DNA from 3 places in the Arthrobacter sp. HS15c genome. Region 3 is predicted to be linked to each of the others. Evidence: riboswitches for the same ligand, from Rfam matches in the RefSeq annotation. Region 3 holds a riboswitch; each other region holds the start of a gene.

Region 1 (9,546 bases), on a different contig from region 3:
GCAGCACTCGCTCGCCGTCCACCTCGCAGTAGTCCATCCGGCCGGCATAGACTGCGACCCGGTCGGGCGGATGGCTCGTCTCCAGCACCCGCGCGGCGTCCTGTGTGTCGAGGATGATTTCACCGCCCAGGGCGATCAGCACACGTTCTGTGGTTGGCTCGATGCGCGGTGGACGCGGATAGTCCCACACGGATTCCTGGCCTGGCAGGGGAACGTCGGGGCGGAGTTTGGGGCGCATTCCAACAGTGTGCGCTCCGGCGCGGCCGTGCAAGAGCTGACCTGCTGTAATGCCTAGCCGGGCTGCTCTACATCTTTCGCGTCCATGATCCGGTAGGCATAGCCCTGCTCGGCCAGGAAGCGCTGGCGTTTGGCCGCGAAATCCTGGTCCAGGGTGTCCCGTGCCACGAGTGAGTAGAAGCGGGCAGCCCGCCCGTCCTTCTTGGGACGGAGCAGCCGTCCCAGCCGCTGCGCTTCCTCCTGCCGGGATCCGAACGAGCCCGAGACCTGGATGGCCACGGACGCTTCGGGCAAGTCGATGGAGAAGTTGGCCACCTTGGACACCACCAGCGTGTGCACGTCGCCTGCCCGGAAGGCATCGAACAGCTTCTGCCGTTCCTTGACGGACGTCTCACCCTTGATCACCGGAGCGTTGAGGCGCTCGCCGATTTCGTCCAGCTGGTCGATGTACTGCCCGATCACCAGCAACTGCTCGCCCTGGTGCCGGGCCACGAGCTGCTCGACGATCCGGGTCTTGGTCTCCGATGTGGAACACAGCCGGTACTTGTCGGCGTCCTCGGCCATGGCATAGGCCACACGCTCGTCGCGGGGGAGGTCCACCCGGACCTCCACGCAATCCGCCGGCGCGATGTACCCCTGCGCTTCGATGTCCTTCCAGGGCGCGTCATACCGTTTGGGCCCGATCAGGCTGAAGACTTCCCCTTCGCGGCCGTCCTCGCGGACGAGGGTGGCGGTGAGGCCCAGCCGGCGGCGCGCCTGCAGGTCAGCGGTCATGCGGAAGATCGGGGCGGGCAGCAGGTGGACTTCGTCGTAGATGATCAGGCCCCAGTCATTGCCGTCCACGAGCTCCAGATGGGGGTAGAGGCCGCCGCGTTTGGTGGTGAGGACCTGGTACGTGGCGATGGTGACGGGCCGGACTTCCTTGACCGCACCGGAGTACTCGCCGATTTCGTCCTCCGTCAGGGAGGTGCGCTTGAGCAGCTCGTCCTTCCACTGCCGCGCAGCCACGGTGTTGGTCACCAGGATCAGCGTTGTTGTTGAGCTGACGGCCATGGCCGCTGCACCCACGAGCGTCTTACCCGCGCCGCACGGCAGCACCACAACACCGCTGCCGCCGGCCCAGAAGTTCTCGGTGGCCAGCTGCTGGTAGGGCCGGAGCTTCCAGCCGTCCTCGTTCAGGGCGATCAGGTGCGGGGTTCCGTCCACGTAGCCTGCGAGGTCCTCCGCCGGCCAGCCGATCTTCAGCAGCAGCTGCTTGAGCTGGCCCCGCTGGGAGGAATGCACCACAATGGTTTCGCCGTCGATCCGGGGCCCCAGCAGGGGCTGGATTTTCTTGGCCCGGATGACCTCTTCCAGGACCGGATAGTCGTCGGTCCGCATGACCAAGCCATGCTGCGGATCCTTCTCCAGGCGCAGCCGCCCGTAACGCGACATGGTCTCTTCGACGTCGATCAGGAGGGAATGCGGCACCGGGAAGCGCGAGTACTTCAGCAGCGTGTCCAGGACCTTCTCCGCATCCAGGCCCGCAGCGCGGGCGTTCCACAGGCCCAGCGGCGTCAGCCGGTAGCTGTGCATGTGCTCCGGGGCGCGTTCCAGCTCGGCGAACGGGGCGATGGCATGGCGGGCCTCGGTGGCCAGTTCATGGTCCACCTCCAGCAGTATGGTCTTGTCGCTCTGGACAATCAGCGGTCCGTCGTTCACGCGGTGGCGTCCTTCACTGGCGCAGTTCCTCTGCGGCCTCAATATCAATGATCCGGTGGATGGAGACCACCCGTTCGGTCTCCCGCGCGGGATCGAAGACCCTGACCCGTCCGCCGCTTACCGACAAGGGAACAACGGTCTCCAGGTTGGCGTTGCCGCCGCCGTCCACCACGTTCATGCACACTGTCTGTTTGAGCCGGATGGCCCGCTGCAAGGTCTCCAGGCCGAGCTGGGTCGCGGTTTCGCCGGACCCGGACAAAGACACGGACGACGGCGGCGCCCCCACTCCCGGTGCCCTGACCGCCCCGTGGCCGTCCGGGCCACCGGAGTGGGACGTTTTGAGGTGGCGCAGCACGGCCAGCTGGGAATCCATTTCGGCGTCGGCGGGCGCGGTCCGCGGCGCGGTGTAGACCGGCCGCGCGCTGGCCGGGGCCGGCATGCTGCGGCGCAGCCGGATCAGGGACGGCTCGGATTCCTCCACCGACGGGGAAAGTCCGAGGCCGCGCAGGACCTGTGCCGTTTCGCGCGGCGGCGCCGTGGAAATCAGGACCGTCGGCGCGATCCGCACCAGGCCAAGCCCGGATGCCTTCGACTCCGCGGCAAGCTCCAGCACTGCCGTTTCGTCGTCGCTCTGGACGAAGCTCGCCGCTATGCCCACCCGAAGCCGGCCGTGGCGGGAGGCCGTGTCCTCCACCAGGTATTCGAGGGGTTGCGGCACGGCGGTGGCGGAGTGCTCCCGCAGGAAGGCCAGCAGGCTTGACGCGTCCTGTCCGGCCTCCAGCGCCCGCCTCACCGACGCGGTGGAAAACCGGTAGATCGTGGCCGGGCCCTGGCCCTCGGCGTCGGCCATCAGCAGCAGTTTTTCGCTGAGTTCGGGACTCAGGTATCCCGGCGCGATGGCGGTGAGATCGGCCTGGAGCAGCACATGGTTCAGCGCCGCGGGCAGGTGCTCACCGAGGATCCCCAGCGCTTCGTCGGGTTTGTCCTCGGCGATCGCGCTTCCCAGCTGGCTGAGTGCACCTGAACCGGTCAGGCCGAGCATGTCGGCCTCTGCCAGGACGCCACGGATCAGCGAACTGAACCGGCGCGCCATCCGAGGCTGTTCCCATTCGGCCCGCTGCAGCACGGCGGCGGCGTCCAGGACGGGGGCATGGGCTTCCGGTGCCGCGGCCTCGTTCGTCAGGTGGTTCAGGATTTCCAGGATCCGCTTCCTGACAACCGGCGCGTCCGGCCGCTGGGCCTCTGCCGAGAGCGCATTGATGGTGGTTCCGGCCGCGCCGCGATGAACGGCCGGCGTGCTTTGCTGCCCATTGACCGGCTGGCCCACCATCGACGGAACACGTTCACTGGCCAGCCAGGCATTAACGAGCCACAGCCACTGCTCCTGCCGCGGGAGGACCAGCCATTCCAGGTCCGGTGGCTGGACCCAAGCCGAGGAATCGACGTCAAGCCGGATCAGGCCGGACAGGGCGCACAACTCCACCATGACGCCAGTGCGGTGCTGCTCGATCCGGAGCCCTTCTGACAGCCGCCGCATCTCCCGGACCCCCACACCGCCCGTGCGCAGTGTTGCCAGCGGCTGCTCCCTGACCGCATAAAGGAGTTCACCCACCAGCCGAAGCGTTTCCGCGATGGCGCCCAGGGCGGCATTGCGGCGGAGCGCGGCAGTGGTGTGGCCAAGTTCCGGAACCGGCGGTGTCAGCGTGAAGTCCTCAATAATCGCGCCGCCCCGAAGGGATACTCCCACGCTGTGGGGCAGCTCCACGTGGGCTGCGTCCAGGGGAACCAGCAGGCCGCGGGCCAGCAGCCAGTCAACGGGCCCGACGTCGGCGGCTTCGGTGGCCACGGAGGCTTTCCGTTGCGCCTGGGGGACGGCACCCATGGCCCAGTTCCCGAATCGGGCGAGCAACGCCGTCGTCCGTTCCGGAGCGCCGGCCAGGATCGCCTGCAGCGCCTCCGGCGAGGACGTCCAGTGCTGCAGGGCAAGCGCGGCCTCCATGGGCGTGGTGGCCTCATGGATGGCCACCCCGCTGCGGTGCAGCTCAGCGACGAGCTGGACCACGCGCTGGGCGAACGCAGGCTGCAGGCGGACCAGCTCCGTGTAGCTCCGTCCCAGCCCTGCCGGGTAGATGCCCACAACATCCCGAAGTGTTCCCACCGGGAGGTAGAAGTGCTGACGGTGGCCCGTGGGCGCGGTGCCGTGCGGGGGTTCCGCCCGGTGCACGAGCGCGAGGTCCTGCAGGGAGCCGAGGATCCGCTCGATGGCCGCCACCGACGCGCCGGGAATGAACTTCCGCAGTCCGGCCGCGCAGGCACTGTGTGCGGTGTCGGTATTGGTGCAGAGGTGCAGTGTCTCCAGGACCTGCATCTGCGGTTTGTTCAGGCGCTCCAGTGCGCGCTGCACGCTGACCCTGGCGCTGGCACGTGCGGCCAGGGCGGAAAAGTCCGGAACTGCGGGCGAAATGAGGTCGGGCCGCGCGGCGAACAGCGCACGCAACGACTCGTCGCTGCGTGCCTCCAGTTCTTTGCTCAGCGCGCGGATAAGGGACATCAGTCCAACGTTACCGCCCGCCGGGCTTTCCTGCCCGGCGCCGCCCTGCCACGCTGTCCAGGATCAGGAAGAGCATCAGCAGGAAGGCAACCGGCAGGCCGTACAGGGCAGTGGAGGTGACCCACACGGGGGCGGCGGAGCCGGCAAACGCCAGTGCCATCACCGCACCTACTGCCGCGAGCGAGAGCAGGGCGACCGCAGCCGCGCAGATCATCAGGAGGCGCCGGTAACGCGAGGGTGTCATGGACGTAACGCTAACAGTCCTTCGGCGGGCCTTCGTATAACGGCCCGTAAAGCAGGATTCGGGCGCCCGGCAGGATAACCTTGAAAGCAACAGACCAACTCGGCCCGGGCAGTCATACCCTGAACCCGCATATCAATGCGGATGCGGTGACTGCCGGCCGTGTCTCAAGACGTCAGAACGAAGAAGGTTGATTACGTGCCTACCGGCAAGGTCAAGTGGTATGACAAGGAAAAAGGTTTCGGATTCCTCGCGGGCGAGGACGGCCAGGAGGTTTTCCTGCCCAAATCATCGCTCCCCGAGGGCGTCACCGAGCTGAAGGCCGGAACCCGCGTGGAGTTCGGCGTGGCTGACGGCCGCAAGGGCGCACAGGCCCTGGGCCTCCGCGTCCTGGACAAGACGCCGTCCATCGCCAAGGCCAAGCGGCCCAGCGCTAAGGACCTTGCACCGCTGGTGCAGGACCTCGTCAGCGTGCTGGACAACCTCTCCGGCACGCTGTCCGCCGGCAAGTACCCGGAAGGCAACAAGGGCAAGGCCATCGCCGCAGCCCTGCGTAAGGTTGCCGACGAGCTGGACGTTTAGGCCTGCTGATGAACCCGGAAGCTGAACAGCCCGACCCTACGGCAACGGAGCAGGTAATCGCCCCGGCCGCCGCTGCCGCCGTGGCCGAAACCAAGCGCCGTGCGGGTGTGCCCGTGTGGCGCGTCGGCAAACCGGATGCCTTCCTTGCCGGAGCGGTTGATGTGGCCCGCTCCGCCGTCGAAAGCATCACCGCGGCGTCCACCATAGGCACCCACCTCGGCGCCAAGAGTGAAGGTGACCGGCTGGTGACACACCTTTTTGAGTCGCGCCTGCCCGGTTACCAGGGGTGGCAGTGGTTCGCCGTCCTGACGCGCAACTCGCGCTCCAAGGTGGTCACCATCAGCGAGCTTGGCCTGCTGCCGTCCGAGGAGTCCATCCTTGCACCGGAATGGGTGCCCTGGGCAGAACGCGTACGCCCCGAGGACGCCCAGGACGAGGAAGCGCTGGACTCCGGGTATAGGGCAGCCGATGCCGAGGCAGTGTCCGACACCGAGGAGCCGGGCACGGAAGAGGCTGACACGGAAGAGCCCAGCGCCGGTAAGCCGGACGCTGACGAGTCTGACGCCGGTGAGCCGGACACGGACGAAGCAGACGCGGAGCCGGGCACTGAAGAGCCCGACGAAGACTCCGAGTAAATCCGATTCAAACAGCAGACGGCGCCGCCCGGGACCACACCCGGACGGCGCCGTCGAACGTTAACGCCCTGCCACGCCGTCCCATCGATTGCTCCAACAGCGCCCTTTAGCACTCCCAAAACGGCGCCTGCGGAGCAATCGATGAGGTGGCGGGGAGTTACTTGCGCAGTTCGCCCACCACAAAGTCGATGCTGGCCAGCAGCGCGGTGACATCAGCCGGTTCGATGGCCACGAACGTTGCGATCCGGAGCTGGTTGCGGCCCAGCTTGCGATAGGGCTCGGTGTCCACAATGCCGTTGGCACGCAGCACCTTGGCAACCACAGCCGCGTCAACGGAGTCGTCAAAGTCGATCGTGGCGATGACGTTGGAGCGTTCCTCGGCCTTGGCCACAAACGGGGTGGCGTAGTCGGAGGCCTCAGCCCAAGAGTAGATCCGGCCGGCGGAGTCTGCCGTGCGGGCCGACGCGAAGTCCAGGCCGCCGTTGGCGTTCAGCCACTGCACCTGGGCGTCCAGGGTCACCAGGGTGGACAACGACGGCGTGTTGTAGGTCTGGTTGAGGCGGGAGTTGTCGATCGCCGTCTGCAGGTCCAGGAAGTCCGGGATCCAGCGGTCGCTTGCCTTGATCCGGGCAGCGCGCTCCAGCGCGGCGGGGGAGAAGAGGCCAAGCCACAGGCCGCCGTCGGACGCAAAGTTCTTCTGCGGAGCGAAGTAGTACACGTCCGCTTCGGCAACATCCACGTCCAGGCCGCCGGCGGCCGACGTCGCGTCCACCAGGACCAGGGCGCCGTCGTCGGCTCCGGACACGCGCTTTACCGGCGCGGACACACCAGTGGAGGTCTCGTTCTGCGGCCAGGCGTAGACGTCCACGCCGGCCTCGGCCTGGGCAACCGGGCGGGTACCGGGCTCGGACTTGATGATGGAGGAAGCGTCCAGGAACGGCGCCTTGTTGGTGGCGGAGGCAAACTTGGAGCCGAACTCGCCGAAGGACAGGTGCTGGGCCTTCTTTTCCACCAGGCCAAAGCTGGCAACATCCCAGAACGCGGTTGAGCCGCCGACGCCCAGTACTACTTCGTATCCCTCGGGGGCACGGAAGAACTGGCTGAGGCCCTCGCGGACAGAACCGACGAGGTTCTTGACCGGGGCCTGGCGGTGGGAGGTGCCCAGGATGGTCTTGGACGCGGCTGAGAGTGCTTCAATCTGTTCCGGCCTGACCTTGGAAGGTCCTGCGCCGAACCGTCCGTCCTTTGGCAGGAGGTCGGCAGGAATAGTGATGCTGGTTTCGCTCACAGGGGCTCCAATTTCGGCGTGGACGTAACTCACGTCCGGGACGGTGGGATGGCCGGCAGTCGACGATGGCTGCAACACGGACCTCCCTTATTCTGCCTGAACCGCCGATTGGGCGGGAACCGGCACCGTCATAGTCCAGCCATTGAGACAAGCCTCCGGCGGCCCAGGAATTATCCGGACAAACTCAAAATAGGCTAAGCTTTTCAACGGACTACGTCGCTGTCGGTACGCGATACGGTGGGACAACGCAAGGTACTGCGCTCGAGGAGCTGAGCTGGATGACGGATCTGATCGATACCACGGAGATGTATCTTCGGACCATTTTGGAGCTTGAGGAAGAGAACATCGTTGCTCTTCGCGCACGCATCGCCGAGCGGCTCCGACACTCCGGGCCCACGGTGTCCCAAACCATCGGCCGGATGGAACGTGATGGCCTTGTGGTGGTCTCCGGAGACCGCCACCTGGAGCTGACGGAGGCAGGCCGCAAGCGGGCCACGGAAGTCATGCGCAAGCACCGGCTGGCCGAGCGCCTCCTTGCGGATGTCATCGGCTTGGACTGGGCTTACGTGCATGACGAGGCGTGCCGCTGGGAGCACGTGATGAGTGAACGCGTCGAGCGGCGCATCTACGAACTGCTGAACCACCCCACGGAATCCCCCTATGGCAATCCCATCCCCGGCCTCGCGGCCCTGGGCGGCCAGGCGTCGTCGCCCTTTACGGACGGCGTGATTAATCTCCTCGAAGCGATGAAGGGCTACGGCCCGGGCTCCAACGTGGTTGTCAGCCGGCTGGCGGAACCGATCCAGGTGGAGCCGGAGTTGCTCATCCAGCTCGACGAGGGCGGGATCCGGCCCGGCGCTGCGGTATCACTGGAGCGCGTTGGCGACTACATTTCGGTCCGGGTTGCCGGGATCGAAGGGGCGCTGGAGCTCCCGCCGGAAGTCGCCGCGCACGTATTTGTATCCGTCGCCTGACGCCTGTCCAAAAGAGGCGCCGAACCGGGGTGTTTACCCCATTCGTTGGGGTTTACGCAAAGATAACGGAATTGTTACTGTCCGGCTTAATCGCCTATAGTTAACGCCAAGCGTCGATACAAAAGCGTTACCTGATCTGGAGCCGAGCTCTGCCAGCAGATCGGGGTACGAGTCACCAACTGGCAGAGGCGGGGGAACCACAACCGGCGGTCGCAAGGCCGCCTTGGGGTGAAGTCCGTCAGCAGCAAGCCTCTTCCAGCGAAGGATCCTACGGGATATCTCTCTGCGCCGAAGCTTGCTTACGGCGGACCGGGTCTTTGAACTCTCTGACCCGAATCCGACAGCTAACTTCGCAGGCTTTCCAGAGAGGAACCGTTCTTGACCATGCAGAATTCCAGGGGCCGCCGCCGTGCGGCAGGCCCCGCAGCAGCGCCCCGCGTTGCCGCAGCAGTGGCCGCGGACAGGCCCCGGGATCCACAGCGCGATGCGCGCCGCCGCCGGGGCCCTTTCCGGCAGATCACCGATTTCGCAGCCGCCAGCGGCGTAGGCCAAAAGGCCGGCATCGCCCTAGCGGCCACCGGCCTGGTCCTCACCGTCACGGTGCCGGCCACCAGCCCCGTGCTGGCCACGCCCGACGCCGGCCAGCAGGCTTCGGCTGTTTCCGCAGCTCCACAGCCTGAAATCTCTGCCGAGGCAGCCGCAAGAATCGACTTCAGCCGCTCCTCCGTAGTCACCCAGGGTGATCCCGACGGCAAGCTCAAGCAGCTCCTGAGCGCCCAGTCGGCGGGCTCGATCACCAGGGCCGCATCCGCAGGCAGCCTGGGCGCCCCGCTGGCAAGCCTGGTCACGGCCTCCCCGTTCGGCTACCGTGTCAGCCCCATCACTGGCGGTACGGGCGACTTCCACCGCGGCCAGGACTACGTGGCCCAGTGCGGCACCTCGGTCCTGGCGGCGGCCAGCGGCACCGTGACCTTCGCCGGATGGCACCAGTACGGCGGCGGCAACCGCGTGGTGGTGGATCACGGTAACGGCCTGGAAACCACGTACAACCACCTCTCGTCGTTCAACGTCAAGGTAGGCCAGACAGTCAGCCGCGGCGACGTCGTGGCCCTCAGCGGCACCACGGGCGCCTCCACCGGCTGCCACCTCCACTTCGAGGTCCAGGTCAACGGTGAAGTCGTTGACCCCACCGGCTGGCTCTAGCCAAAATGATGGCAAACTCTCACATTCGCATGACATGCCGTGACCTGAATGTGACATTCGCTCCGAACTCCTGTACCGTCTAACTTGCGTCAACTTTTCCGAAGTTGACGTTCTTGAGTGGATTGCCTAGCTCT
Region 2 (9,546 bases), on a different contig from region 3:
GGCGCGGATAGCTCATTGGTTGTTTGACGGGCCCACCCCGGCAGCAAGCCGGCGAATAGCAGAAGTGGAGGCGTGGATCCGGGACCAACTGGGCGACTTCCGCTCGTTCAGCCTGGACTCGCCCGCCTCCCGGCAGGACCGGATCGACGCGCTCGATGCCGCCGGCCAAGGCTCCTAGGCGCGGCTACGGTGCGCGGCGAAGAAATCCCGGAGCAGGGCCCCGCATTCCTCCTCCCTGACACCGCCGTAGACCTCCACCCAGTGGTTGAGGCGGCGCTCGCGGAGCACATCAAAAACGGAACCTGCGGCGCCGGCTTTCTCATCCCACGCCCCGAACACCACCCGCGGAATCCTGGCCAGGACAACAGCACCGGCGCACATGGCGCACGGCTCCAGGGTCACTACCAGGGTGCAGTCCGCCAGCCGCCAGCCATCATCGCTGCCGCCGTCCAACCTCGATCGTTCACGCAGCCGGTCCGCGGCCTCGCGGATGGCAACCACTTCTGCGTGGGCAGTAGGGTCGCCCAGCTCCTCCCGCTGGTTCCGTCCGGAACCCAGCACGGCGCCGTCGGGCCCTATCACCACGGCCCCGATGGGCACATCCGCAGTCGCCAGGGCGCGCCGGGCTTCGTCCAGGGCAAGACCCATCCAGGCAAGGTGGTTCTTTTCAGCGGGGACCATGGCTCAATGATAGTTTCGATGGATATCCAGCCTTGCAAAGCATTGACGCCGGGGAGGCGACATGGACGTGGACACCCTTAGGGATCGCCTGGGCCGATGGTTCAAGCCGTACGCTGCGCTGTGGACCACACTGTTGGTGGGCGGCACGCTGGTGATCATCATGGCGCTGCTGGGTGCCGAGGTGTATGGCGACGTGGTGGATGAACAGGGCCTGGCGTCCCTGGACCTGCCCGCACTGCAGCTGTCCCAGGACCTCCGCAACCCGGCCCTGGACACCGCAGTAACTGCCTTCACCAACATCGGAGGGGGCATCGGCATGCCCATCCTGGCCAGCATCATCACTGCCTGGCTCACCTTCCTGAGCAGAACCTGGCGGCCGATCATCCTGGTGGGCGGAGCGGCTGCCGTCTCCACGTTTGCAACCACTGTCGGCAAAAGGCTTGTCGGCCGCACCCGCCCGGACCACTCCGAAGCCGTCCCGCCGTACGAATCCTCGCCCTCTTTTCCCAGCGGCCACACGCTCAACACCACGGTGGTAATCGGGGTCCTGGTGTACATCATGTGCCTTCAGTTCGAGATCCTCTGGGCGCGCATCACGGCCATCGCCGCCGGGGTGATCTTCATCATCGCCATGGGCCTGAGCCGGGTGTTCCTGGGGCACCACTGGCTGACGGACGTGATGGCGGGCTGGTTCCTGGGGCTGGCCTGGGTAGGCGTGGTGATCCTGGCGCACCGGCTGTTCCATCTGCTGCGCAAACGCGAGCACGCCGGCCCGGCACCCACGTTCGAACACCCCGTCCTCCGGGACGACCAGACGGGCTGAATCCAGGCCCTGGGCCTCACTGCCCGGATGGTAGTTTTGACCCATGCGCACTCTCGTTGTGGACCACCCGCTGGTCGCCCATAAGCTCACCGTCCTGCGGGACAAAAACACCCCGTCCCCGGTCTTCCGTCAGCTGACGGAAGAGCTGGTGACTCTCCTTGCCTACGAGGCCACGCGCGACGTCCGCACCCAGCCTGTCACCATCGAGACACCGGTGAGCAGCACGGTGGGCACGGCCTTCACCAAGCCCACACCGCTGGTGGTCCCCATCCTCCGCGCCGGCCTGGGAATGCTCGAAGGCATGACCAAACTGGTCCCCACCGCAGAGGTTGGCTTCCTGGGCATGGCCCGGGACGAGGAAACCCTGGACATCATCACCTACGCCGAGAGGCTCCCCGACGACCTCACGGACCGGCAGATTTTTGTGCTGGACCCCATGCTGGCCACCGGCGGCACACTGCGGGAGGCCATCAAGTTCCTGTTCAAACGCGGCGCATCCGACGTCACCTGCATCTGCCTCCTTGCCGCCCCGGAAGGGCTGGCCAAGCTGGAAGAGGAACTCGCCGACGCCAACGTGACGATCGTCCTGGCGTCAATCGACGAGAAGCTCAACGAGAAGTCCTATATCGTCCCCGGCCTGGGTGACGCCGGCGACCGCCTGTACGGGATCGCAGGCTAGGCCGGGCTGAGCCTGGGACCGGCCGAGGAACGCAGCACGGCTGAGCCCCCGGCCGTCTGCAGGACTGCGCCCGGGCCGCCCGCGAATTTCCGGGGGTTCCGGATTCACCGCCGCCCGGTTAGCCTGTGCGGATGGACTGGAAACTTGAACTCGTTTTTGTGCCTGTATCCGACGTCGACCGCGCCAAGGACTTTTATGTCAACAAGGTGGGGTTCAACCCGGATTTCGACGAGCGGCCCATGGACGGCATCCGCTTCGTCCAGCTGACGCCGCCAGGCTCGGCCTGCTCCATTTGCATCGGCGAAGGCCTCAATGACGCCCCTCCAGGCACGGCCCCGAGCCTGCAGATGGTGGTCAGCGACATCCAAGCCGCCCACGACCACCTCAAGGGCAACGGCGTTGATGTGAGCGATATCGACATTCAGGACTGGGGGCACTTCGTCTACTTTGCCGACCCCGACGGGAACAAATGGGCCGTGCAGTACATCCCGGGACGCGACGCCTAGGTCAAAAGACGCCTAGGTCAAAACCTGGGGCAAAATGGGGAGCATGAACCTCCCCGCGCCTGCTGCTTCCCGCACGCTCACCTGCCGCGCCGTCCTTTTTGACATGGACGGCACCCTCGTGGATTCGACGGCGGTGGTGGAGCAGGTCTGGGGCGAATTCGCCGGCCGCTACGGGCTGGACATTGCTGAAATCCTCCGCACGTCCCACGGCATCCAGGCGGCCGATACCGTGCGCCGGTTCGCTCCGGCCGGGGCCGACGTCGTGGCACTCACGAAGGAACTCGGCGCCATGGAGCGGGTGCGGACGGCCGGCATCGTTGCGGTGCCAGGCGCCGCCGCACTGCTCCGGAGCCTGCCCGCCGAGGCAGTGGCGCTGGTGACCTCTGCGGACCGGATCCTGGCTGATATCCGCATGGACGCTGCGGGGCTCAGCATGCCGGCCGCTGCCGTGACGGCGGAAATGGTGACGCGGGGCAAGCCGCACCCGGAAGGGTACCTGACGGCGGCAGGCCTGCTAGGCGTGGAGCCGGCGGACGCCGTTGTGTTCGAGGATGCGCCGGCCGGAATCGCAGCCGGGGTGGCCGCGGGCATCCGGACCGTGGCCGTCGGCCCCAACACGGGCCCGCTGCCGGACGGCGTTCTCCATATACGCGACTACAGCGCGGTCACTGCCGCAGTGGAAACGGACGCGGCGGGCAGGCAGGTCATTTCTTTCCGGCTTTGAGGTCGGTGACCACCTTCGCGATCCGCCTGGCCCGGGTTTCCGCCGTTTTGGCATCCCCGAGCGGCTCCACGTAGCGGCGCTGCGAGCTGTAGTTCAGCGTGGCATAGAACGCCTGGGCGTCAGGTTCCGCAGCCAGCGCTGCTGCCAGGTCGCCCGGAACCTCGATGACGCGCGGCTGGGTATCCAGTTCCACGTCCACCTCGACGGTGTCGCCGGCCGCGACGCCCGTGAATTCCCGGTTGGTGGTGCTCACACCGACCATGTTCTGCCCGCCCATCACCGCGATGCTGCTCCGATAGCTCTTGCCGTGGATGGTCACTACAACGGGCGGACGCTTGCCCGCGCCGAGGGCGGCGACAACCTCCTCCGGAACCTCAATGCCTGCCTTGTTGCCGCTGCCCAGGATGGTGGTGGTGAATTTCATGGCCCAAGTATGGCCCGGAGCCGCAGGACAGGGAAGCCCGGACCGCGGGCACCGGGATCCGGCCGGACCGCAGGTCGCGCCGGAGCCTCCCTGCGTCGCGGAGATAAGCAAGGGCAGTCCGGCTGTAATCGACGTTGGAATCCGACGCGTCGGTCCATTCCACGGCCACCTCGAGTACGCGCAGGCCGCAGGTGTTGGCCAGGACCAGCAGTTCGGTGTCGAAGAACCAGGAGTTGTTGGCGGTGTGGGGGAGGAGGCGCCGGGCGGCTTCGGACCGGATGGCCTTTGCGCCGCATTGCGGATCACTGAACCGTGCGCCGGACACCGACCGGAGCACCAGGCTGAGGCACCGGGGGAGGAACCCGCGCCGCAGTGGGCCCGACGCCGGATTGCCCCTGCGGGCGCCGGTCGCCACATCTGCCTGCCCCGCCAACAGCGGAGCCAGCAGCGGGTCCAGCGCCGACGGCTCAAGGTCCAGGTCAAGATACGCCAGGACCGGCGACGGCGACGCGAGCCAGACAGTGCGCAGGGCATTTCCCCGCCCTGCCTCGCTCAGCCGGATAACGGTCAGGTCGCGCAGCTCCCGGGCTATCCGCTCGGCAATCCTCAACGTCCCGTCCGTGCTGGCGTTGTCAGCGACCGTGATCCGGAACGACTGCGGGAAGGCGCTGCTGAGGTGCCGGTGGAGGCGGCGGATCGCGGCCTCGAGGCTCTGTTCCGCGTTATAGACAGGGACAGCCACCTCAAGGACAGGTACTCCGGGCAGGACATCAACAGGGTGGCAGCGGGACTCGGCTGCCGGCGTCGCGGGCAAGGGGGCGGTCCGCTGCGGTGCGCGTTGCGCCTGGCCTGTAGGTGTCATGCATCAAGGATGGCGTCCGGTGTTGTGAGCGCTTTAGGCCATGGCTGTGAAGCTGCTGTGGAGGCGGCGACGCCAAAAGCAGCAGGCCCTGAACCGGGGGATTCAGGGCCTGCTGCCTGCGTTGGTCGGAAGCCGGAGACGCCGGCTTAGTACCAGTTGTGCGACAAGTGGAAGTTCAGGGCACCGCACGGCGACTGGTAGCGCTCCTGGATGTAGTTCAGGCCCCAGTTGATCTGAGTGCGGTAGTTGGTGAGGTAGTCCGCACCGGCGCTAGCCATCTTCTCGGCGGGCAGCGACTGGACGATGCCGTAGGCGCCGCTGCTCGCATTGGTGGCCGTGGTGGTCCAGTCGGATTCCTTGGTCCACAGCGTCTGCAGGCACTGCATCTGGTCAGCGGACCAGCCATAGCTGGCGAGCTGGCCGGCAGCGTAGGCCTGGGCTCCGGCCGGATCGTTGACGGCCACCACGGGGGCAGGCGCCGGTTCCGGTGCAGGAGCGGGGGCAGGTGCCGGTGCCGGCTCGGCGGCCTGCGGTGCAACGCTGATCTCAGCCGGTGCGGGTGCCGGGGCGGGCTGCGCCTGGATTTCGGCCTTCTCGAAGCTCAAATTGGACTGGATGTCGGCGGCAGCGGATGCTTCGGGCGACGGCTGGGTTTCGCTGGCGGCTACCGGAAGGCTGGACTCAGAGGCCTGGCCAGCGGCACCCACGCCGATGAGCAGGGCACACGCAGCGGTGAACACGGCTGCACGGCGACCCAAAGACGGGATTTTAGCCAGCCGGGACGTGGCCTTTGCGGGTGCCGGTGCTTCCGCTTCAGCGAGCCTGCGGCGGCCGTGGGAATGTGTTGACCCGCTCTGCGGGCGTGCTTCTACCTTAAATTCAGACATGATGAATCGCCTCTCACACCTGCGGAGTTAGCTGTCGGGTTCGGATGAGGGCATCCGGCCACACGGAAACATCACGTGCTGGCTTCACCCCAAGGGCATCAAATGCCCGGGACTCTGGGTCCCCCGCCTCTGCCTGGTCAAGCGGAATCCGGGAAGCGGCAGAGCTTGGCGTCCTCCGGACATGCGGCCCAATAGGGAACCGCACCTAATCGACGGTACAGGAGCCTGGCGATTAAGTCACATTTTGGTAACAGAGATCACGACGCCGGTGCGTTGCCTTGCATTGATCACGAAACCACTGGCAGGCGCAGGGCGAACTCGGTCCGGCCCGGCCGGGACGTCACCTCCACGCTCCCGCCGTGGGCCTCCACGATGGACTGGACAATGGACAGGCCCAGGCCGCTGGTGCCTTCCGACGCCGCGGCTCCGGCAGACGGTGCCGCGCCCGTGCGCGCCGCGTCTGCGCGGGCAAACCGGGCGAAAACGTGGTCCACGAATTCGGCCGGGATCCCCCCGCCGTCGTCCGTCACCGTCACCACGGCACTGCCGTCAGCGGACCTCATCACGGCCGTGGTCACCGTAGTGCCGGGAGCCGTGTGCTTGCGGGCGTTGGAGAGCAGGTTGACCAGCACCTGGCGCAGCTGCGAGGCGTCGCCGTTGACCGCCAGTGGCTCGTCCGGAAGTTCCAGGTGCCAGTTGTGGCCCGGTGCGATGACTTTCTCGTCGCTGACCGTCTCGACCACCAGTTGCGTGAGGTCCACTTCGCTGAGTTTCAGCGGCTGGCCCTCATCCAGCCGGGCAAGCAGGAGCAGGTCCTCCACCAGGGTGGTCATGCGCTCGGACTGGCTTTGAACCCGGGCCAGCGACTTCCGCCCATCCGGGGTGAAATTCTCGGTCATCCGCATCAGCTCGGTGTAGCCGCGGATCGCCGTCAGCGGGGTACGCAGCTCGTGTGATGCATCGGCAACGAATTGCCGTACCTTGGTCTCGCTCCGCTGCCTCGCCTGCAGCGCACTGGCCACGTTGTCCAGCATGAGGTTCAGCGCGTGCCCTACGCTGCCCACCTCGGTTCCGGGGTTGGAGTTCGACGGCGGGACGCGCACCGCGAGTGCCACCTCGCCGGCGTCCAGCGGGAGCCGCGAAACGCGGGTAGCGACTTCGGACAGCTGCTCCAGCGGCTGCATGGTGCGCCGGATCAGGATGGTCCCGGCCAGGCCGATCAGCACCAGCCCGCCGAGGGAAACAAACACAAACGTCCACACCAGCGAGGTGAGCGTGCTTTCCTTCCCGGCGAGCGGGAGCCCGGTCACCAGGACATCGCCGTAGTTGGTTTGCACCGCCACCAGCCGGTAATCGCCGTTGGAGAGGGTCCTGTCTACGGGGCTGGAGTCTTTCTGGAGGGCAAGAAGGATCTCTTTGTCCTGGGCCGACAGGGGGGAGCGGGTGGTGTCGGAGGCCAGGAACCCGGCGCTGTTGACCTGGCTGTCCAGGATCCGGGCGTTGAGGGTGCCCACGCTCTGGCCGCGGGAATCGAGCGGGTCAGGCCGGCCGTTGAAGCCACCCAGCGGCGGGCGGCCGGGGTCGTTGGAGCGGGATGCGGCCTGGCTGAGCTGTTCGTCGAGCTGGCGGGTCAGGAACGAATCCATGGACGCGTAGCTGAACAGGCCCACCGCTCCGCAGATGGCCACCAGCAGGGCCATGGCCACGAGGACGAGGCGGGTGCGCAGGTGCCACGTGGACGGCTTGAGCCAGCTCCGGCCGTGCGTGCGCGCAACACCGGAAAGTGAGGACACGGCCTATTCCACCGGCTTGATGACGTATCCGGCGCCGCGCACGGTGTGGATCATGGGCGGATGCACGGCATCCACCTTCTTGCGGAGGTAGGAGATGTACAGCTCCACGATGTTGGCCTGCCCGCCGAAGTCGTAGTCCCAGACCCGGTCCAGGATCTGCGCCTTGCTGATGACCCGCTTGGGGTTCTCCATGAGGTACCGGAGCAGCTCGAACTGGGTGGCGGTCAGCTGGAGCTGGTCGCCTGCCCTGGTCACTTCGCGGGTATCGATGTTGAGGACGAGGTCGCCCACCACCAGTTCTGCGGTGTCCATGGCAGCCACTCCGGAGCGCTGCACCAGCCGGTGCAGCCGGAGCAGGACCTCCTCCATGCTGAACGGTTTGGTCACGTAGTCGTCGCCGCCGGCGGCCAGGCCCACAATACGGTCCTGGACAGCGTCCTTGGCGGTCAGGAAGAGCGCAGGTACCTCCGGCGCGAAGGCGCGGATCCTGGTCAGCAGCTCAACGCCGTCGAACCCGGGAAGCATCACGTCAAGGACCAGGACGTCCGGGCGGAACTCCTTGGCAAGCTTTACCGCCTCGGGGCCGTCCGCGGCAACGGCTACCGACCAGCCGGCCATGCGCAGACCCATGCTCATCAGTTCGGAAAGGCTGGGCTCGTCGTCGACCACCAGGGCGCGGATGGGGGAACCGTCCGGGTGGGTGAGCTGGGGAAGGTTGTTGGTCATGGAGTGCGAAGTGGCCATGGGACAACTCTCCGATCTGTCGGTTAGCCCGCGCTATGGGCTTCCTGTGCGCGGGCTGTGAATCCCAGCCTAGCGAGCTGGAAAGTCCGCAGCGGCGTTCTGCCTGGACGCCAGTTAAGGGTCGCGGCCCTTCCGGCGACAGATCGGCGGGAAAATTTTTTGTCCGGATGGCGGAGGAGCTGGACATGGCACTAAACCAGGGGGCGTGTTTCAGCAATTCCACGGCTGGTGAATCTCGATGGCATATTCGGGATCATTGGCGAATATTATTCGGGAAAAGTGGTTTTCCAACCAATCGTTCTAGAAAACACCTGTTATTTTATTGGTCTCCCAGAATCGTGATCTGAGCCACATTCTCGGAATTCGTCTCACTATGCGGAACGTTGCGCCCATTGTTACTTGCAAGTTGTCATTGTTACGTTGCACACTTCAATTGTGAACAAGAACTCAACAGCACCTGCAGCCGCAGAATATTGGCCCAGCACACCCGCTGCTGCCGACATGCGCTGTTGTCGAATGCACGCCTGACCTTCATTACCCCACGAAGTTCCTAGGCATTCGCCCCCCAGCCCAGCGTCGGGCGCCCCTCCCCAGATCTCATTGCGGGGAAACCAAGCATTCGAGCCGCGATGACGGCCATTCACATTGAGGTAAGCAATCCATGTCAGTTGCATCCGGATACGTCCACATCTCTGTCCGAAACGCCAGCAAGGCCGCCCAGCCCTCCGGCCTCCGCCAGGGTTTCGGCGCCCGCCCGGCGTTCGCTCCTGCCGCACCCGGCACCAGCTTCCCCGCCCCCGGCTACGCCCCGCAGGGCTACAACCCCAACTCCTACGGCCAGCTCCGCGCTGTTCAGCCCGCCGACGCGGCGCCCGTCACCGCTCCCACCCCGGTGGTGGCGGGCCCGAACACTGTCCGCCCGGTGGCCAATGACAACGTTGCCCGCGGCTTCGTCCTCTATATGGGCATCGACGAGGAAACCGCAGCTGCGGCCGGGACCTCCATCGCCAAGCTCGCCCAGGAAATCCGAGCCTACGCGCAGTCCCTGGTGACCGGCGCCGAAAGCTACGCGGCCGTGGCCGTCGCACCGGCCAGCACCCCCGGTTCCGCGCTCGACGTCGTCCGTTCCACCTTCGGCGACCCCACGGTGAACGCACGCCAGCGCACCGAAACCGCACGCCAGCAGCAGGCCCAGGATCCTCGCCCGTCCGGCGTCCTGATCGACCTCGCCCGCCGCGAAGTCCACCTGGACGGCGAATCCCTGAACCTGACCTTCAAGGAGTTCGAGCTCCTGAACTACCTCGTCGAGAACGGCACCCGCACCGTGGGCCGCGACGAACTGCTCGAGGGCCTCTGGCGCAACGCCGAGGAAGTCCCCAACGAGCGGACCATCGACGTCCACATCCGCCGCCTCCGCTCCAAA
Region 3 (9,546 bases):
AACAGGAATGACCCGGACCGCGAGTTACCTTGTGTCCGCCTGCGATTGCGCCTGCGTGCGGGCTGACCAACCCTGGCGCCGCGGTAAGCCCGCCGAGCCTTGGAGCACCAATGGCACGTAAGGTTTGATGGAAGGCACCCGGTCCGATGGGGGACGTCGCCGGGTTGTTTCAGCAATGCCGCGTCCCCCATGGCGCCGGGGTCCAAGGATCGGCGACAACCATGGCGATCTGACACATCAATAGGGGGAACTATGACAGTAATGCTGATCGGCGGGGGCGCACTTGCCCTCCTGCTCATCGCGGGATTCATCTTCTACACTTCGAGCATCCGGTTTGCTAAGCCGAATGAGGCCATGCTCATCACCGGCAAGAGCGATCCGAACACCACCGATGAAACCTCCGATGACCAGTCCCGTGTCATCATCAACAATCGGGCGTTCGTTAACCCGATCACCGAGCGCGTGAGCCACATCTCGCTGTCATCGCGTCAGGTTGAAGTCACCATCGAAGCGATCTCCAACAACGGCATCCAGCTCAAGCTGGCCGGCGTTGCCCAGGTAAAGGTCGGCGGCGACAAGATCTCTGTCCGCAAGGCAGCCCAGCGTTTCCTTGACCAGCAGGACGCCATTGATCACTACACGCAGGAGACCCTGTCGGGTTCACTGCGTTCCATCGTGGGCACCCTGAGCGTTGACGCGATCATCAAGGACCGCGCGCAGTTTGCGGCCTCCGTCAAGGAAGAAGCCGAGCATTCGATGACCAACCAGGGTCTGGTCATCGACACGTTCCAGATCAAGTCTGTGGACGACGCCGGCGGCTACCTGAAGAACCTTGGCCGCCCCGAGGCTGCCCTGGTGGCACGGAACGCCAGTATTGCTGAAGCGAACTCCCAGCGGGAAGCCGCGGAAGCGAAGGCGCTCGCGGACCAGAAAACGGCTGAAGCCGAGCAGAAGCTGGCCCTCCGGCGCGCTGAACTGAAGCAGGAAACGGATGCCCGCCAGGCAGAGGCTGACGCCGCGGGCCCCCTCGCCCATGCCGACCAGCAGCAAGCGATTATCCTAAAGAACCAGCAGGTTGTGGCACGCCAGGCAGAGCTTCGCGAAAAGGAACTCGACATCGAGGTCCGCAAACCCGCAGACGCTGCCAAGTACAAGGTTGAAACCGAAGCAGCTGCCGACCTCGCACGCCGTACCCGGATCTCGGAGGCTACGAAGGTTGAAGCCGCCGCTGAACTCGAAACCCGCAAGCTCAAGGCTGCCGGCAACGAGGTCGAAGCAAAGGCCCTGGCAGCAGCCAACACCGCCAAGGGCAACGCCGAGACCGAGATCAACAAGACCCGCGGCCTTGCCGAGGCCGAAGTGACCAAGACCAAAGGCATCGCCGAAGCTGATGTCATTGGCCTTCGTGGCACGGCTGAAGCAGGAGCCATCGAGGCCCAGGCCAAGGCGTACAGCGAGTTCAACGAGGCAGCAATCCTCAACAAGCTCCTGGAAGTGCTGCCTTCCATAGCCCGGGAAATCGCCGCGCCGATGAGCGCCATCAGCAATATGACCGTCATTTCCAACGACGGCGCAGGTCAGGTCAGCAAGAATGTTTCCTCGGGCGTGCAGCAGACTGCTCAGATGCTCAAGGACACTACCGGGTTTGACGTGATCGAAATGCTCAAAGGCTTCGGCAAATCAACCCCCGTCGCAGGCCCCAGGGCCTCCGGAAACGGCGCCGTCAAAGAAGAATCCGGAGCGCAGTGACCGTGCCGGCCTGAGGGACGCACCGGCCGGCTAAACTCCGGACAGAATCAACAAAACGCCGCGGAACCAGGACTGGTCCGCGGCGTTTTGGCGTCCACGCCGGGCGGCAAGACCTCCGCGCATCGGCCAACACAATGGGACACTCGATTCCATGCGTGAACTCGTCATCCTAGGCACTGCCTCCCAGGTGCCGACCCGCACCCGGAACCACAACGGCTACCTGCTGCGGTGGGACGGCGAGGGCCTGCTCTTTGACCCCGGTGAGGGAACGCAGCGCCAAATGCTCCACGCCGGGGTATCGGCCACCCAGATCACCCGCATCTGCCTCACCCACGTGCACGGTGACCACTGCTTTGGCCTGCCCGGAGTGCTGTCGCGGATGGCTTTGGACGGCGTGCCCCATCCGGTCCACCTGCACTATCCGGCGTCGGGGGAGGAGACGGTCCGCGCCCTGGTGGCCGTCAGTTCTCCCGGGATCGACCTGCGGCTTCACCCGCACGGCGCCGCCGGAACGGTCGCGCCTGGCCTGGAGGTGCACCCGCTGAAGCACCGCATCGAAACCTACGGCTACAGGCTCACCGAACCCGACGGCCACACCTTCCTTCCGGACCGGCTCGCCGCGGCGGGGATCACGGGAGCCGACGTCGGCCGCCTGCAGCGTGACGGCCGCCTGGGACGCGTCCGCGTTGAGGACGTGAGTACTCCCCGTCCCGGCCAGCGCTTCGCCTTTGTGATGGACACGGCACCCTGCGCCGGCGCGGAGGAACTGGCCGTCAGTGCGGATCTGCTCGTGGCGGAGTCAACGTTCAGCAACGACGACGCCGGACTGGCCGCGGAGTACCGGCACCTCACCGCCGGGCAGGCAGGGGAGCTGGCGGCCAGCGCCGCCGTCGGCACCCTTGTCCTCACGCACTTCTCCTCCCGATATGGCGACGACGTCACACCGCTCGCGGAGCAGGCACGCGAACGTGCCGGTACGGCGACGGTTGTGGCGGCCAATGACCTGGACCGGATCACCTTTCCCAAGCGACGGCCGCCGCGTTAAGCGAGACCAGGGAGGCCTTGCCCGGTCCAGGCCATCGGAGGAGGATGTTGGGCATCTTCAGGAGGCTCCCATGATCCAGCTTGGCAAGTTTGAGAAGTACCTGATCGAGGAATTCTTCGACGATTACCGCGCCGGCGACATGACCCACCGCACCTTTACCCGCCGGGTCGCATTCATCACCGGAAGCATGGCCGCGACCTCGGCCGCGATGCTGCTTGTCGGGTGTACCCCCGAAGAAGTCCCGCGCAGCAGCGACCCCATGCCCACGCCCGCCCCGTCGTCGTCGTCGACGGCGGGCAACGGCACCGCGGCGGCCGGTGCAGTCCCTGGCGCCAGGAGCCCCCTGTCCGTTCCCGAGGGCGCGGCGGGACTGACGACGTCGACAGTCACGTTCCCCTCCAACAGCACCGGGATCAGCGGCTACCTTGCCCGGCCGGGCGGGGGAGCGGCCGGTCCGGCGGTGCTGGTCTGCCATGAGAACCGCGGGCTCACCCCTCATATCCAGGACGTGGCACGGCGTTTCGCCAAAGCCGGATACAGCGCGCTGGCTCTGGACCTCCTGAGCAGGGAGGGCGGGACGGCAGCCTTGGATGCCGATGCCGTTCCGGGTGCGCTGACCAGTGCGGGGGCCGCACGGCATGTGGCCGATTTCGCTGCCGCCTTCGACTACCTCGCGGCACAGGACTTCGTGGACGCCGCCCGGATCGCCATGAACGGGTACTGCTTCGGCGGCGGGATCACCTGGCAGGCGGCGACGGAACTCAGCGGGCTCGCAGCAACGGCCGCTTTCTACGGACCGGCGCCGGACCTGAACAAGGTCCCGGCCATCAAGGCGGCCGTCTTTGGTGTCTACGCGGAGCTGGACCAGCGGATCACCGGGGCCATGCCGGCTCTGAAGGACGCGCTGGCGGCCAGCAACGTGACGCACCAGCTCACGGTGTACCCGGGCGTGGACCACGCCTTCCACAACGACACCGGCGGCCGCTACAACGAGGCCCAGGCCACGGCGGCCTGGAACGACACGCTGGCGTGGTTCAAGCAGCACGTCTGAGCGGTCAAGCGGGCGTCATCCGATGGGATGCCCGTGATCGCACGTGGTTTGCCCGTCCGGAATCTCGTGTCCCTGGATGCACGTCACAGTGGGCGGCTGGGGAAGGTCGTGGGCCAGGAAGAACAGGCTGCTCCGCCCGTGCTCAAACCCTGCGTCCTCCCGTTTCAGCCAGGACCGATGGCTTCGGTGAGCTGAATCAGCCGACCTTTCGTGTTCCTGCTGATGATGCCCGAAGGGATTCTTGACCATGGCGACCGCGACCTTTCCATGACCGTCACTGCCCTGGGCAGCGATGAACCGGTACCGAAATTTTACGCCGCCTGCGCCGCCGTCGGCACGGGTAGTCTTGAAACATGAGCACCACAACCCCAGCAACGCTCACCTTTGACGGCCGCTTCGCCCGGGAATTCGAGGAGCTTGCTGTTCCGTGGCAGGCCGAGGAGGCGCCGGCGCCGGAGCTCCTTGTCCTGAATGACGCCCTGGCCAGTGAGCTGGGCATGGATCCGTCGTACTTTCGGACGCCCGAGGGGACGCTGATGCTGATCGGCAACCGGATCCCGGAAGGCGCCACCCCGGTGGCCCAGGCCTACGCCGGGCACCAGTTCGGCGGGTACTCACCGCTGCTCGGCGACGGACGCGCCCTCCTGCTCGGCGAGGTCACCGACGTTCACGGGCGACTGCTCGATGTCCACCTCAAGGGCTCCGGCCGTACGCCGTTCGCCCGCGCCGGTGACGGCCTCGCCGTCGTCGGTCCGATGCTGCGCGAATACATTGTCAGTGAAGCCATGCACGCCATGGGCATCCCCACCACGCGTTCACTCGCCGTCGTGGCCACAGGACGCCCGGTCCGCCGCGAAACCATGCTTCCCGGGGCTGTGCTCACCCGCGTCGCGGGCAGCCACCTGCGCGTAGGCAGCTTCCAGTTCGCCCGCGTCAACGGTGACACCGAACTCCTCCGCCGCCTGGCCGACCACGCGATCAGCCGCCACCATCCGGACGCTGGGCAGGCAGAGCAGCCCTATCTGGCATTGTTCGATGCCGTCATCGCCGCCCAGGCGTCGCTGGTGGCACAGTGGATGCTCGTGGGATTCGTCCATGGGGTAATGAACACGGACAACATGACCATCTCAGGCGAGACCATCGACTACGGACCCTGCGCGTTCATGGATGCCTTCAACCCCGAAGCGGTCTACAGCTCCATCGACGCGGGCGGACGCTACGCTTACGCGAACCAGCCGCGCATTGCGGAATGGAACCTCACCCGGCTGGCCGAGGCGCTGCTGCCCCTGCTCCATGAGGACCAGGAGCAGGCCGTTGCGCTCGCAGTGGAGTCCCTGGGCGGGTTCCGGAAGCTATACAGCGCGGCATGGTCCGCCGGGATGACATCCAAACTTGGGCTGGACGCGGACGACGACGCAGTATCCCCGCTGGTGAACGACCTGCTGGGACTGCTTGAGGAGGGACAGGTTGATTACACCTCGTTCTTCCGGAGCCTCGGTTCGGCAGCCCGGGGCACGCCTGACGCTGTCCGGGCCATGTTCGCGGACCCGGGAGCATTCGATGCATGGGCCAAACGATGGCTCGCCCTGGAACCGGACGCGGGCATGATGGATCGGGTGAACCCCGCCTACATCCCCAGGAACCACCTGGTGGAAGAGGCCCTCGCCGCCGCTACTGCAGGCGACCTGGACCCGTTCCGCCGCCTGGTGGACGTCCTGGCGAACCCATACACCGAGCGTCCCGGCCTGGAACGCTACGCCGGTCCCGCCCCTGCTGACTTCGGGAGCTACCGGACCTTCTGCGGGACCTGAGCGAACACCAGGGATGGACGACGGCGGCGCGCGGCTGGGTGCCGCCCGCCGCCGTCGGGCATGGCCGGATCACGCTACGCGGACGAAGGATGCCCCCGCGAGCCAGCTGAGGGAGTGGACTTCGGTCTTGTAACCGTCCACGCCACCGCTGACGACCTGGCCGTTTCCGGCGTAGACGCCCACATGGCCGGCCGTGATGACCAGGTCACCGGCGGCAGGAGTACCCACCACCGTGCCGTACGCGAAGAACTGGGTTGGCGCCAGGTCTCCCACGCTCTTGCCAACCGAGCGAAGTGCCTTCTCCACCATGGCGGTGCAGTCCTGCTGGACGCCGAGCTGAGAATAGGCTGACCCGAGGATGGCCGCGCCGAGTGAGCCGGACGGGGCCTGGACTACCGGTGCGGACGTGGAGGCCAGCTGGACGCCTGTGTTGGCCGGAGCCGTGGGGGCTGCTGCTGCCTTCGCCACGGGAGCCGGTGCGGTGTAGCCTGCGCCCGGGATCTGGATCTGGTCGCCGGGATAGATGATGGTGGTCATCGTCAGGCCGTTGACCGACAGGACGTCGTTGAGGGCAACGCCGTAGGACGCGGAAATGGCGCCCAGGGTGTCGCCGGACACGACGGTGTAGACGGTTGCAGCCGCTGCCGGAGCAGGGGCCGCTGCAGGCGCAGCCACGGGAGCTGCTACCGGAGCGCTGGACTGGCCCTGAACATTGACGGTCCCGGAAGTGTCGGGTCCGTGGACGCCGGCCTGTGCGGGGGTGCCGACGCTGAAAAGCAGGCCGGATGCCGCAACAGCAACAAGTGCAGGCCGGCCGAACGCCAGTGCGCGGGCTTTGGCTGTTGAAGACGTGCCGACGAGGGCTGTGGGGCGGATAGCAGTCGCACGATGGCGTGCGGCAGTGAAGTTCTTGGACATGGATGATCGCCTCTCCCATGCCTGCGGGGTGAGCTGTCGGGTTCGGGTCGGAGACACCCGGCCGGTTACGGCTCCGCACGGGACGGAGCGATACCGACTTAACCCCAAGGCTTCGAAAGAAGCCGTGGAAACGTGGTTCCCCCGTCCCTGCCAGTGGAATGCGCTGGGGTCCCGGGTCAGTGGCAGGGCTCGGCATACTGACCGGAATGTCCCGGCTTGGGCCGGGGCACTGCACGACCATAACCAGCGCAGGATAGGAATGTCACATTCCGATAACGGAATGTAGAGTGCAAGGCCACCTGATGATTTCGCCGGTTCCAGCGGCTCGGGAGATAGGCGCCGCAGGTCAGGCTCGAATCCGTATATGCCGGAAGGGCTCATCCGGGTGTGTCGTGATTCACAAACAAAAAATAGGCTTGGGCGGTGATTGTGACGCAACAATTCGACGAAGCCGTGATATAGGACATTTCGAGCCTGCGTGCAGGGCCATGTTGATGACGCCCTGATACTTCCGGCTCACGGCCCGGTGAACCGGGATCTCTGCTGGGTAACAATGTTTGACCGTGAACGACTTATTGGGCGTTTTGCCCGGTAAGCTCACCAACTATGTCCCGGTTTGCTCACAGAATGAGGCTGCCCGCCCTCGCGGGGGTGCTGGCCGTCGCCCTGATGGGGTCGGCTGCCTTGCTTCCTTCATACGCCGCCGACGACGCACCGCCGGGTGGCTACCCCTCCTGGCAGGACGTGCAGAACGCCAAGCAAAGCGAGGCCGGCAAGGCCGCAGAGGTCACCAGGATCAACGATCTGCTGGGCGGGCTGCAGACACAGGCCGAAGCGCTGGGCAGCGCGGCCGTAACCTCCGCCGCCGAGTACGCCGTAGCGGAGGCTGCGCTCCAGTCAGCCAGTGCCAGGGTGGATGTCCTCACCGCCCAGACAGCACGGGCAACTGCCGAACTTGGACAGTACAAAAGGGAAATCGGTGCGCTGGCAGCGCAGTCGTACAAGACTGGCGGCACCAACATGGGATTCTTCGTTGCCTTGGATGCCGTCCAGACCAACAGCATCCAGGGCCTCAACATCGTCCAGATCGTCAGCGACAAGACAGCAGCCCTGGTCAACAAATCCGCGGCCGCCGAACGGGTCTCCAGCGCCTTGGCGGGTCAGGAGCAGGCAGCGAGGGCAGAACGCGAGCGACTGTCAGGGGAAGCAAAGGACAAGCTCGACGCCGCCCAGGCCGCCCAGCAGGCGATGTCGCGGCAGATTGCGGAGCAAGAGGAGCACAGCCAGGAACTGACCGCGCAGCTGGCGTCCCTCAAAGACACCACCGCCGCGGTCGAGGGTGAGTTCCGCCAGGGCCAGGCCGCCCTGGCCGCCTACGAGGCGGCGCAGGCCGCCAAACGCGCCGCTGCGCAGGAGCAGGCGCGCCAGCAGGCCGAGGCCGCAGCCAAGGCCGCGGCCCTCGCCGCCGCGCAAAAACCCCAAAACCCGGCCCCGGCCGCACCAGCTGCACCGGCGGCGCCCGCCCCGGCTCCTGCCCCGGTTCCGACGCCGACCCCGCCACCCGTCGTCGTCGTACCCATAGTTCCGGGCGGCGCGGTCAACGATCCAGCCGGTGCAAAGAGCTACGCTTCCGGCCGGTTGTCCGCCTATGGCTGGGGCCAGGACCAGTTCCAGTGCCTGGCGCAGCTGTGGACCAAGGAATCCAACTGGCTGACCACAGCCACCAACCCGTACTCCGGTGCGTACGGCATCGCCCAGGCACTGCCCGCCGGGAAGTACGCCAGCGCAGGCAGCGACTGGCTCACCAGCTTCAGGACCCAGATCGAGTGGGGGCTTGGCTACATCAGGGACCGCTACGGTTCACCCTGCGGAGCCTGGAACCACTCCATTCAGTACAACTGGTACTGACCGGCGTTGCCCGCAGCCGCCCAAACCCCGGGCTAGGCGGAGTCTTGCGGCGGTTTGGCGAATTCCGCGGCGCTGACAAACTCAATCCCGACGAAGGCCTGGTCGCCGTCAACCCAGGCATCATGTCCGGGCGGAATGGTGTAGGAATCGCCTGCGGAGATGCTGATGCTGTTTCCGTCGGTGGTTTCCACCGAGAGTGCACCGGAAACGCAGTATCCGATGTGGTTGACCTGGCATGACTCGGTGTGGACCACGGGCTTGATGCAGTCGGACCAGCGCCAGCCGGGCTCGAAAGTGAACCGTCCAACGGTGTAGTCGCCCAGATGGACGACGTCCACTTCGGTCTTGTCCGGACGGCGTTTTTCGTCCGGTGAATTGTGCGACTTGACCGCCAGCTGGGTAACAACATTTGTGGGCATGGCACGCGGGCTTTCTCTGCGGAATTCGGTGTCCGTCAGCTGTCTGTCCCTGGCCGCCAGACGGCATCTGAGGCGCTTACGAGTGCCAGCATCCTCCGTTGCGCGCGGCTTGTCGAGTCCCCCAGAGCAGCGGCGGCGTTAGGCTTTTCCCATGGCTGACTTTGAGCGGTTCCGGATCCTCCTGGAGGAAGAGCGGGCCCGGAAACTTGCCCTGCTCCCGGCGCTCCGGGCGGATATCTCGTCAGCCAGCGCTGCGCGGCTGGACTCCAACGTCGACGACGAGCACGACCCCGAAGGCGCCACCATAGCCTTTGAACTGTCCCAGGCCTCGGCCCTGCTGAACCAGAGCAGCGCCGGGCTTGCCGAGGTTGAAGCGGCACTGAAGCGGATCTCGGACGGCAGCTACGGAGCCTGCAGTGTGTGCGGCCGGCCCATTGCCGAAGGCCGCCTGGAGGCCCGGCCCTGGACGCCGTACTGCATTGAGCACGCCTCCACCGGCCGCGGCGGGCGGTAGGCCTGTGAACCAGACCGTACTGGACGCCGCCGCCTTCATCGACACCACCCTGCAGAACGAAGGCGCCTGGTACCGGGCGGACGATGTGGAGTCCCGGGTGGGCGGGACCATGAGCTCCTACGGGTCATCGG

The links. Region 3 has a riboswitch for cyclic di-AMP ahead of ABV518_RS20600 (LysM peptidoglycan-binding domain-containing protein). Riboswitches for the same ligand answer to the same signal wherever they lie in the genome.
Region 1: linked by a shared signal. The riboswitch ahead of ABV518_RS18215 (M23 family metallopeptidase) and the one ahead of ABV518_RS20600 (LysM peptidoglycan-binding domain-containing protein) in region 3 are both predicted to bind cyclic di-AMP.
Region 2: linked by a shared signal. The riboswitch ahead of ABV518_RS12225 (hypothetical protein) and the one ahead of ABV518_RS20600 (LysM peptidoglycan-binding domain-containing protein) in region 3 are both predicted to bind cyclic di-AMP.

The regions. Positions count from the first base shown of each region.
Region 1 covers NZ_JBFOHM010000011.1:48,306-57,851, forward strand. Annotated here, with positions in the region: gene ABV518_RS18175 (hypothetical protein) at 1-238, opposite strand, end outside; gene ABV518_RS18180 (DNA repair helicase XPB) at 292-1,938, opposite strand; gene ABV518_RS18185 (helicase-associated domain-containing protein) at 1,952-4,489, opposite strand; gene ABV518_RS18190 (hypothetical protein) at 4,500-4,733, opposite strand; gene ABV518_RS18195 (cold-shock protein) at 4,929-5,312, shown strand; gene ABV518_RS18200 (DUF3027 domain-containing protein) at 5,321-5,947, shown strand; gene serC (phosphoserine transaminase) at 6,105-7,235, opposite strand; gene ABV518_RS18210 (metal-dependent transcriptional regulator) at 7,514-8,209, shown strand; cyclic di-AMP (ydaO/yuaA leader) riboswitch at 8,340-8,583, shown strand; gene ABV518_RS18215 (M23 family metallopeptidase) at 8,594-9,412, shown strand.
Region 2 covers NZ_JBFOHM010000006.1:278,503-288,048, forward strand. Annotated here, with positions in the region: gene ABV518_RS12185 (glycosyltransferase) at 1-178, shown strand, start outside; gene ABV518_RS12190 (nucleoside deaminase) at 175-681, opposite strand; gene ABV518_RS12195 (phosphatase PAP2 family protein) at 743-1,504, shown strand; gene upp (uracil phosphoribosyltransferase) at 1,548-2,183, shown strand; gene ABV518_RS12205 (VOC family protein) at 2,315-2,689, shown strand; gene ABV518_RS12210 (HAD-IA family hydrolase) at 2,733-3,413, shown strand; gene ABV518_RS12215 (YdeI/OmpD-associated family protein) at 3,394-3,837, opposite strand; gene ABV518_RS12220 (glycosyltransferase) at 3,788-4,699, opposite strand; gene ABV518_RS12225 (hypothetical protein) at 4,846-5,586, opposite strand; cyclic di-AMP (ydaO/yuaA leader) riboswitch at 5,592-5,750, opposite strand; gene ABV518_RS12230 (sensor histidine kinase) at 5,874-7,379, opposite strand; gene ABV518_RS12235 (response regulator transcription factor) at 7,383-8,123, opposite strand; gene ABV518_RS12240 (winged helix-turn-helix domain-containing protein) at 8,785-9,546, shown strand, end outside.
Region 3 covers NZ_JBFOHM010000013.1:142,902-152,447, reverse strand. Annotated here, with positions in the region: gene ABV518_RS20625 (flotillin family protein) at 253-1,749, shown strand; gene ABV518_RS20620 (ribonuclease Z) at 1,901-2,794, shown strand; gene ABV518_RS20615 (dienelactone hydrolase family protein) at 2,865-3,845, shown strand; gene ABV518_RS20610 (hypothetical protein) at 4,056-4,202, shown strand; gene ABV518_RS20605 (YdiU family protein) at 4,199-5,656, shown strand; gene ABV518_RS20600 (LysM peptidoglycan-binding domain-containing protein) at 5,726-6,574, opposite strand; cyclic di-AMP (ydaO/yuaA leader) riboswitch at 6,578-6,779, opposite strand; gene ABV518_RS20595 (coiled-coil domain-containing protein) at 7,202-8,482, shown strand; gene ABV518_RS20590 (cupin domain-containing protein) at 8,515-8,901, opposite strand; gene ABV518_RS20585 (TraR/DksA family transcriptional regulator) at 9,053-9,415, shown strand; gene ABV518_RS20580 (DNA alkylation repair protein) at 9,420-9,546, shown strand, end outside.